DNA from 2 places in the Saccharothrix sp. 6-C genome. Region 1 is predicted to be linked to the other one. Evidence: riboswitches for the same ligand, from Rfam matches in the RefSeq annotation. Region 1 holds a riboswitch; the other holds the start of a gene.
What was found. A riboswitch is a leader RNA that binds a small molecule or an ion and turns the genes downstream of it on or off. The one in region 1 is predicted to bind S-adenosylmethionine.
Positions count from the first base shown of each region.

Region 2: linked by a shared signal. The riboswitch ahead of thrC (threonine synthase) and the one ahead of IOD16_RS28615 (aminotransferase class V-fold PLP-dependent enzyme) in region 1 are both predicted to bind S-adenosylmethionine.

Region 1 covers NZ_CP064192.1:6,775,914-6,780,764, forward strand. Annotated here, with positions in the region: gene IOD16_RS28605 (RluA family pseudouridine synthase) at 1-775, opposite strand, end outside; gene lspA (signal peptidase II) at 772-1,356, opposite strand; gene IOD16_RS28615 (aminotransferase class V-fold PLP-dependent enzyme) at 1,380-2,702, opposite strand; SAM riboswitch class IV at 2,740-2,854, opposite strand; gene IOD16_RS28620 (potassium/proton antiporter) at 2,945-4,426, opposite strand; gene IOD16_RS28625 (M28 family metallopeptidase) at 4,634-4,851, shown strand, end outside.
Region 2 covers NZ_CP064192.1:862,721-867,571, reverse strand. Annotated here, with positions in the region: gene rpsT (30S ribosomal protein S20) at 1-38, shown strand, start outside; gene holA (DNA polymerase III subunit delta) at 164-1,147, opposite strand; SAM riboswitch class I at 1,244-1,359, shown strand; gene thrC (threonine synthase) at 1,371-2,633, shown strand; gene IOD16_RS03995 (DNA internalization-related competence protein ComEC/Rec2) at 2,688-4,851, opposite strand, start outside.

The DNA.
Region 1 (4,851 bases):
CCGCGCCGTAGGTGATGTCGCCGACGCACGGGTGCCGCAGCGCGGAGAAGTGCACCCGGATCTGGTGCGTGCGACCGGTTTCCAGGTGCACGTCGAGCAGCGACGCGGCGCGGAACGCCTCCACCACCTCGTAGTGCGTGATGCTCGGCTTGCCGTTGGCCATCACGGCGAACTTGTAGTCGTGCTTGGGGTGCCGGTCGATCGGCGCGTCGATGGTGCCCTTGATCGGGTCCGGGTGGCCCTGCACGAGCGCGTGGTAGAGCTTGTCGACCGTGCGTTCCTTGAACGCGTGCTTCAACGCCGAGTAGGCGTGCTCGCTCTTGGCCACGACCATGACGCCGGTCGTGCCGACGTCCAGCCGGTGCACGACGCCCTGCCGCTCGGCCGCGCCCGACGTGGCGATCCGGATGCCGGCCGCGGCCAGGCCGCCGACCACGGTCGGGCCGGTCCAGCCGGGGCTGGGGTGCACGGCCACGCCGACCGGCTTGTCGACCACGATCACGTCGTCGTCCTCGTGCAGGACGACCAGGCCCTCCACGGGCACGGCCTGCACCTGCGCCGGGCGTTCGGGTTCGGGGAGGGTGACCTCCAGCACGGAGCCGGAGATCAGCCGGTCCGACTTGCCGGCGGGCCGGCCGTCGAGCACGACGTCACCCGATTCGGTCAACGCGGCCACCACGGTGCGCGACAGGCCGAGGAGCTTGGCCAGCCCGGCGTCGACCCTCATCCCGTCCAAGCCGTCGGGCACCGGGAGGGATCGGTAGTCGCCGCTCATGCGCCCGCCTTCTTCTCGCTGGACTTCTTCTCCACGCGGGTGCCGTCATAGTCGCGCTGGAGCAACGCCATCAGCACGATCACGCCGCCGCCCACGCAGATGGCGGAGTCCGCGAGGTTGAACACGGGGAAGAAGTTGCCCCACGGGTCGAGCACCGAGATGAAGTCGACGACGCCGCCGCGCAGCGGGCCGGGCGCCCGGAAGATCCGGTCGACCAGGTTGCCCATCGCGCCGCCGAGGACCAGGCCGAGGCCGATGGCCCAGCCGACCGACCGCAGCCGGCGCGCGATCCACAGGATGAACACGACGACACCGGCCGCGATGAGGGCGAGGATCACCGTCCAGCCCTCGGCCAGGCCGAACGCGGCGCCGGTGTTGCGGATCAGCGGCAGGTAGAGCAGGCCGCCGAGCAGCTCGACCGGGTCGCGCCCCTCCAGGTTGTCCACCGCGATGATCTTGGTGACCAGGTCGAGCGCCAACACCAGCGGCGCGATGACGGCCAGCAGCAGGACCCGTCGCTTCGGCAGCGGTGCGTCCGGCTCGTCCGGCGTGTCCGGCTCGGTGTTGGGATCGGTGCTCACCGGGCCATTGTCCAGCATCGGAGTCAGCGCAGGAACGGCGGGAGCGCGCGCTGGTCGTCCGAGGGCGTCCAACGGCCGTCGCGGAGCTCGTACTCCCACCGCGAGCCCTCGACGACGAGCGTGCGCAACGCGGCCACGAACCGGTCCACGTGCTCCTCGGTGGTGCCGAGCCCGATGGACGCCCGCAGCGCGCGTTCACCGCGGGTGAGGCGGTGCACGGCCACGTGGGCGCAGAACGCGCCGTCGCGCACGCCGATGCCGTGCTCGGCCGACAGCACGGCGGCCAGGTAGCCGGCGTCCTGGCCGCCGACGGTGAAGCTGACCACGCCCACGCGGTCCCGGTCCGAGCCGAACAGCGTCAGCTCGTGCACGCCGGGAACGGTCCTCAGGCCTTCCCGCAGCCTCGCCAGCAGCACGCGCTCGTGCTCGGTGGTCTGCTCCCAGTGCCTGCCCAGCACGTCGCACGCCACGGCCAGCGCGTGCACGCCCACCACGTTCGGCGTGCCCGCCTCGTGCCGCTCCGGCACCGCCGACCAGGCCACGCCCAGCCGGTCGCCGTGGTCGGTGACGCGGGCCGTCGCACCGCCGCCGACCAGGTACGGCTCGGCGGCCTGCAACCAGTCGGACCGGCCGACCAGCGCACCGGCGCCGAACGGCGCGTAGACCTTGTGCCCCGACAGCACGGTGTAGTCCACGTCCAGGGCGCGCACGTCCACCGGCCGGTGCGGCGCGAGCTGGGCTGCGTCCAGGGCGATCCGGGCGCCGTGCGCGCGGGCCACCCGGGACAGCTCGGCCACCGGCCAGATCTCGCCGGTCACGTTGGACGCGCCGGTCACCACGACCAGCCGCGGGCCGACCGGCGCCTCGCGCAGCGCCCGGTCCAGCTCCAGCACGGCCTGGTCGGGTGAGGCGGGCGTGCGCAGCCGGCGCACGTTCGGGCCGCGCCACGGCAGCAGCGCGGCGTGGTGCTCGGTGTCGAACAGGATCACGGCGGTCCGCTTGGGCAGGCTCCTGGCCAGCAGGTTCAGCGCGTCGGTCGTGTTGCGGGCGAACACGACGGCGTCGCTGTCGCGGGCGTTGAGGAACCGGCGGACCGACGAGCGGGCCTGCTCGTAGACCTTCGTGCTGACCTGCGAGGCGAAGCCCGCGCCGCGGTGCACGCTGGCGTACCAGGGCAGCACCTCGTCGACGGCGTCGCGGACCTGCTCCAGGCAGGGCGCGCTGGCCGCGTGGTCGAGGTTGGCGTACTCCACGCGCTCACCGGTGACCAGCGGCACGCGCAGCGACGCGCCGACGACGCGGGGAAGGGCAGCGGTGGTGGTGGTGACGGGAACTGCGATCGTCATGACGCCCTCCGGGGGTCCCGGGACACCCGTGGGAGGGAGCCCGCGCTTGCCGGGCGCCCTGCGCGCCAGGCCAGGTCCTCACCAGGGGCACCCCACCGCGGTAGGAGGGTTGCCGGCCAGCAAGCCCGGGCTTAGCGCTGGCACTCATGACCTTCGCGTCGAAGGTAACCCGGCCCGCGCGCCTGCGTCGAGGGGCGTTCACATCCTGGGAGCGCCACGCGCGGGCCGGCGCGCCGCCCGTGTCACGGTCGGCCGACGTCGCCCTTCCAGCGCGCGAACCGGCCCGCCCGGTCCACGGCCCGGATGCGGTCCTCGGTCGCCGTGCGCATGGCCTCGGTGCACACCACCAGCAGCTGGTCGTGCTCCTGCAACCGGGTCGTCGGCTGCGGCGTGAAGCCGTTGTCGTCGCGCACCACGAGGCTCACCGACGAGCCCGGCGGCAGCCGCAGCTCCGACAGGTACACGCCGTGCAGCTTGGAGCCGGGCTGGATGCGCACCTGCAGCAGCTCCGCGCCGAGGTCGTCCAGCGCCGACGAGTCGACCTGCACCTCGTGCGCCTCGCCGGACTTGACCAGCCCCAGCCACTTGGCCAGCCACGGCAGGGACGTGCCCTGCACCAGGGTCAGCACCACGACCAGCACGAACACCGCGTCGACCAGCTGCTGCGCCCCCTGGACGCCCTGGATCAACGGGATCAGGGCGAACACGATCGGCACGGCGCCGCGCAGCCCGGACCACGAGATGAACACCTGTTCCCGCCACGGCACCCGGAACGGCGCCGCCGCGAACAGCACCGACAGCGGTCGGGCGAGCAGCACCAGCACCGCGCCCGCCACCAGCGCGGGCACCAGCGCGTCGAGCAGCCGGCCCGGCGAGGCGTAGAGCCCGAGCAGCACGAACAGGCCGATCTGCGCGATCCAGCCCAGGCCCTCGGCGAAGGAGAGGGTGTCGGCCCGGTGCGGCAGGCGGGCGTTGCCGAGCACCAGCGCGGCGATGTAGACGGCGAGGAAGCCGGACGCGTGCGCGAGGTCGCCGACGGTGTAGGCGAGCAGGCACACCGCGACCGTGGCCAGCGGGTACAGGCCGGTGGCGGGCAGCGCTGCCCGGCGCAGGCCGACGCCGCCGAGCCAGCCGAGCACGATGCCGATCACCCCGCCCGCGATCAGCTCGTAGCCCATCAGCAGCGGCGCGGTCCACGAGATCGGGTCCGGCGCGGCGAGCAGCACGACGGCGATGTAGACCGGCGCGTCGTTGATGCCGGACTCCAGCTCCAGCGCGCCGATGAGCCGCTTGCCCACGCCCACCCCGCGCAACACGCTGAACACGGCCGCGGCGTCGGTGGACGACAGCACCGCGCCCCACAGCAGCGCCGTGCGCCAGTCCATGTCCAGCAGGAAGTGCAGCCCGAACCCGGTGACCGCGATGCTCACGCCGACGGCGACGGTCGACAGCGTGATGCCGAGGCCCAGCGCGGGTTTCACCGCGGTCCACCGGGTGGTCAGGCCGCCCTCGGTGAGGATCAGCACGAGCGCGACCGTGCCGAGCGAGCGGGTCAGGTCGGCGTCCTCGAACTGGATGCCCACCACGGCTTCGCCGAGCAGCACGCCGATGCCGAGGTAGAGCAGGAGGGACGGCAGACCGAGCCTGATCGAGACCCTGACCGCGATGACCGAGAGCAGCAGGACCGCGGCGGCGATGCCCAGGTAGCCCGTCACATCGCCCACTCGACCTCCACATCACCGCTCCGTCACCCGACAGGGTCATTCTCCCCGGTGATACCGAAATGGACGAATCCGGCACCGCACGGAGCGTCACCAGCCGAACGTCGCTAGCGCGAACCATGCGAAACCGTGCATGTTGACAACAGGGTCCGCCGCCCCGGTCAACTCCCCCGTTCCCTCCGAGAGACACCCATCCCCGCGGGAGACACCGTGAAGTTGCGAACGATCTCCATCGCGCTGGTCACCACCGGCGCGCTCCTCGGCTCAGGCCTCGGCTCGGCCACCGCCGCGCCGCCGACCGCCCTGGCCGGGCCGAACATCCCGGTCTCCGCCGTCCAGGCCGACCTGGCCCAGCTCCAGAGCATCGCCACCTCGAACGGCGGCAACCGGGCGCACGGCCGTCCCGGCTACCTGGCCTCGGTGAACTG
Region 2 (4,851 bases), 3.1 Mb from region 1:
AGAAGTCGGCGCTGGCGCGGCGCGCCAACCAGATCTGATCTGGTCTTCACGCTGAAGTGCCGCCCACCCCCACGCGGGGTGGGCGGCACTTTTCGTCTCCGCCCCCGACGGGCCGGCCACCTGGCGCTCAGCGGCCCGGCAGCACCGGCCGGCGACCCAGCGCTCAGCGGCGGCCGTGGGCGGCGACGATCTTCAGCACCGCACGTTCCAGGGCGTAGCCGGAGTCGGCGGCGACGCCCTTGACGTCGGCGTTCAGGTCCGCGACCACCGTCATCGCGGCCGCGAGCCCCCGCTCCTCCCAGCCACGCGACTGGCCCTGGGCCTTCTTCACCTTCCACGGCGGCATGCCCAGCTCGCCCGCCAGCTTGAACGGGTCACCCCGGCCCACCGCGGAGACCCGCGCGATCGTGCGCACCGCGTCGGCCAGCGCGTCGGCGACCAGCACGTGCGGCACACCGAGCTGGATCGCCCACCGCAACGCCTCCAGCGCACCCGCCCGGTCGCCCATCACGGCCTTCTCCGCGACCGCGAACCCGGTCACCTCGGCCCGGCCGCGGTGGTAGCGGCGGACCGCCTCGGCGTCGACCTTGCCGGCCGTGTCGGCGACGAGCTGCGAGGCCGCCGCCGCCAGCTCGCGCAGGTCCGACCCCACCGCCTCGATCAGCACCGCCACGGCCTCCGGGTCGGCCTTCCCGCCGCCCGCCGCGCGGATCTCGTTGCGCACGAACGCTTCCCGGTCCGCCGCCTTGGTGATCTTGGGGCACTCGGTCACGCGGGCGCCGGCCTTGCGCAGCGCCGCGGGCAGCTCCTTGGCCGCCTTGCTGCGCCCGCCGCCACTGTGGACGACCACCACCGTCACCCCGTCCGCCGGGGCCTTGGCGTAGCCGAGGACCGCGTCGGCGATCTCCTTGCCGCACTCCTGCGCGGCTTCCAGCGCGACCACCCGCCCCTCGGCGAACAGCGACGGGCTCACCAGTTCCGCCAGCTCAGGCGGGGTGAGATCAGTCACGCGGACGCGGGTCAGGTCGGCCTGCGGGTCGGCTTTCCGCGCCGCCGCCAACGCACCGCGCACCGCGCGCTCGACCAGCAACTCCTCCTCGCCGAGGATCAGGTGCACGGCGTCGGGCGTGTCAGCGGGCGCACTCACGGCGCGATCCTCCCACGGCCGGCAGACGTCCGGATGGTGGACGTCTCTGGCTGAGGGTCGGGATCGTGACGTAAGTTGAGGGCCATAACTGAATACCGCTCATCCAGAGGGGCAGAGGGATCGGCCCGTAGAAGCCCCGGCAACCCGTCGCACAGCGTCCGCTGGCGATCACGGTGCCAATTCCGACCCGCGGTGCGCGGGAAAGATGAGGAGATACCTCGCGATGACTGCTGTCAGTGTGCCCTCGGCCACCACCTCCTTCGACCTCGGTCCCGCCCGCGCGCTGTCGTGTCGTGAATGCGGCCACCAGACACCGCTCGCCGCCGAGTACGCCTGTCTCGAGTGTTTCGGGCCGCTGGAAGTGGCCTACGACTTCGGTCGGATCCGCCGCGAGGACATCGAGGCGGGCCCCCGGTCGATCTGGCGCTACCGCGGCCTGCTCCCCGTGCCGACCACCGTCGAGTCGCACCCCAACACCAACCCCGGCGGCACCCGCCTGGTCGAGGCCGACCGCCTCGCCAAGGCCCTCGGCGTGCGCAAGGTGTGGGTGAAGGACGACACCGGCAACCCGACCCACTCGTTCAAGGACCGCGTCGTCGGCGTCGCCCTCGCCGCCGCCCGCGAACTCGGCTTCAAGGTCCTGGCCTGCCCCTCCACCGGCAACCTGGCCAACGCCGTCGCCGCCGCCGCCGCCCGCGCGGGCTGGCAGTCGGTGGTCCTGGTGCCGTCCACGCTGGAGCGGGCGAAGATCCTCATGACCGCCGTCTACGGCGGCAACCTGATCACCGTCGACGGCAACTACGACGACGTGAACCGGCTCGCGCAGGAACTGGCCGCCGAGCACGAGGACTGGGCGTTCGTCAACGTCAACGTCCGCCCCTACTACGCCGAGGGCTCCAAGACGCTCGGGTACGAGGTCGCCGAACAGCTCGGCTGGCGCCTGCCCGACCAGATCGTGGTGCCGATCGCGTCCGGCTCCCAGTTGACCAAGGTGGACAAGGCCTTCCGCGAGCTGGGCGACCTCGACCTGGTCGAGCAGACCCCGTACCGCGTGTTCGGCGCGCAGGCCACCGGCTGCTCCCCCGTCGCGGCCGCCTTCAAGGCGGGCCACGACGTGGTCACCCCGGTCCGCCCGGACACCATCGCCAAGTCGCTGGCGATCGGCGCCCCCGCCGACGGCCCCTACGTGCTGGACGCCGTCCGCCGCACCAACGGCGCGATCGAGGACGTCACCGACGAAGAGGTCGTCGAGGGCATCCGCCTCCTGGCCCGGACCGAGGGCATCTTCGCGGAGACCGCCGGCGGCGTCACCGTCGCGACCGCGAAGAAGCTCATCGAGACCGGTCAGCTGGACCCGGACGGCGAGACCGTGCTCCTGATCACCGGCGACGGCCTCAAGACCCTGGACGCCCTCGGTGACCGCGTCGGCCCCCGCGCCAACGTCCCGCCGTCGGCCGAAGCCGTCCTGAAGGCCCTCCAGGACTGACCCCGTTCCGCCCGTTCACGCCTGGGGCCCGACCCCGGGCGTGAACGGTGGCGGTCAGCCCGCCGACGACCGGATCGGCGGTGGTCGGCCGAGCGCGGGCCACCTTGGTCGCGGCACACCGGTCGCCCCGGCTGTCGTTCTCCCCACCGGTGCTCTCCCGTCCGCGGTGGTGGTCACAGGGCGATCCTGGACGAGCGCAGCCACCCGGTCCGGGGGAATGCGGTCAGCTCCGGCAGGACGTGCGGACCGACCGGTTCGGTGGCCACGCGCCAGGCGGTGAGCATCTGCGGCCAGGGCCGTTTCGCCTTCTCCTGGTTGTAGCGCTCGGCGTGCCACGCCTCCGGCGGGATGGCGAGGTCCGCGTCGAACAGGCCGTCGGCGATCAGGCGGTAGGCGCTGTCCGCGGAGAAGACCTGCGCCAGGCGGATCACGCCGGTGGCCGTCGCCCTGGCGACGATGCCGCGCTCGCCGCCGGGCAGCTCCTCGCAGACGTAGTAGGTGAACGCGGGCCGGAGCTCCTCGCTCGGCCAGGGTTGGGCGGTGTAGCCGGGTTGCCACAGCGCCCACGCCACGGCCCGGTTGTCCTCTTGGGGCGACCAGCCGGAGTGCAGTCGGATCCAGACGTCGTTCTTCATCGTTGTCCCCTTGTCCGTGGTGGTGTCGGCCGCCGCTCCTGCGGGCGACCCGCGGCCCGTCCGGGCCTGCCAGGACGGCGGTGTCGCCGTCCCGGTCCGTGCGCAGCACCAGCGCGCCTCGGCTCGTCAACGCGTCGACGAGCACCCCGCTGGGGTGGCCGTAGCGGTTGTCCGCGCCGACGCTCACCAGCGCGATCCGCGGCCGGACCGCCGCGAGGAACGCCGGTGACGAGTACCGCGACCCGTGGTGCGGCACCTTGAGCACGTCGGCCCGCAGGTCCACGTGCCCGCCGAGCAGGTCCGCCTGCCCGGCCAGCTCGATGTCTCCGGTCAACAGCACCCGCCCGGCCGCGGTGGAGGCCCGCAGCACCAGCGACGCGTCGTTGACCGCCGTGTTCGTGTCCGTACCGCTCACCGGGCCCGCGCGCGGCCCCAGCACGTCGAGCTCCAGGCCCGGCCAGCTCAACCGCTGCCCGGCGGTCAACTCGACCACCCGGACCCCGGCCGCCCGCGCCCGTTCCCGCACCTCCTCCCACGCCCATCCGGGCTCCCGCGACGGCCCCACCGCCACCGCGCCCACACCCCGCTCGGCCAGCACCGCCGCCAGACCACCGACGTGGTCGGCGTGCAGGTGGCTGAGCACCACCAACGGGATTCGCCGTACCCCCAACCTGCGCAGGCACGACAGCACCGGCACCGGGTCCGGCCCCGTGTCGACCAACACCGCCCGGTCACGCTCGGCGGTGGCGAGGACCACCGCGTCGCCCTGACCCACGTCACAGGCCACGACCGACCAGCCGGGCACCGGCCAACCGGGCGCGACCACGTTCAGCGGCACGACCACGACCACCGCGCCGACGACGGCCGCCAGGACCAGCGCCCGCACCCGGCGCAGCCTGGTGACCGCGTAGCCGAGCACCAGCACCCCGGCCAGCAACGCACCGCCCGCCCACCCTTCGGGCCAGGCGACCGCCGCACCGGGCACGGCCGCCGCGTGCCTGCCGACCGCGATCAGCCAGCTCACCGGCGGCCCGGCCACTTCGACGACCAGCCGGGCCGCCGGTTCGTGCGCCGCCGCCAGCACGGTGGCCAGCACACCGAGCACGGTGGCCGGGGCCACGACCGGCGCGACCAGCAGGTTCGCCACCACCGCGACCAGGCTCACCTGGCCGGAGATGCCGGCGACCAGCGGCGCGGTGGCCAGGTTCGCCGCCACCGGCACCGCCAACGCCTCGGCGAAACCCACCGGGACGCCGCGCTCCTTCATCGCGGTGGCCCACCTCGGCGCGAGCAGCACCAGCGCCGCCGTCGCCACCACGGACAGGCCGAACCCCGGCTCGGTGGCCAACTCCGGGTCGTAGAGCACCAGGACCACCACCGCCGCCGCGAGCGCCGGCAACGCCGACCGCTCCCGACCCAGCACCAGCGCGAGCAACGCCACCGCGCCCATCACCGCGGCCCGCAGCACACTCGGCTCCGGCCCGGCCAGCACCACGAACCCGACCAGTGCCGCCATCGCGCCCACCGCGCAACCACGCGGACCGACCCGCAGCAGCCTCAGCAGCAACAGGACCGCGCCGCAG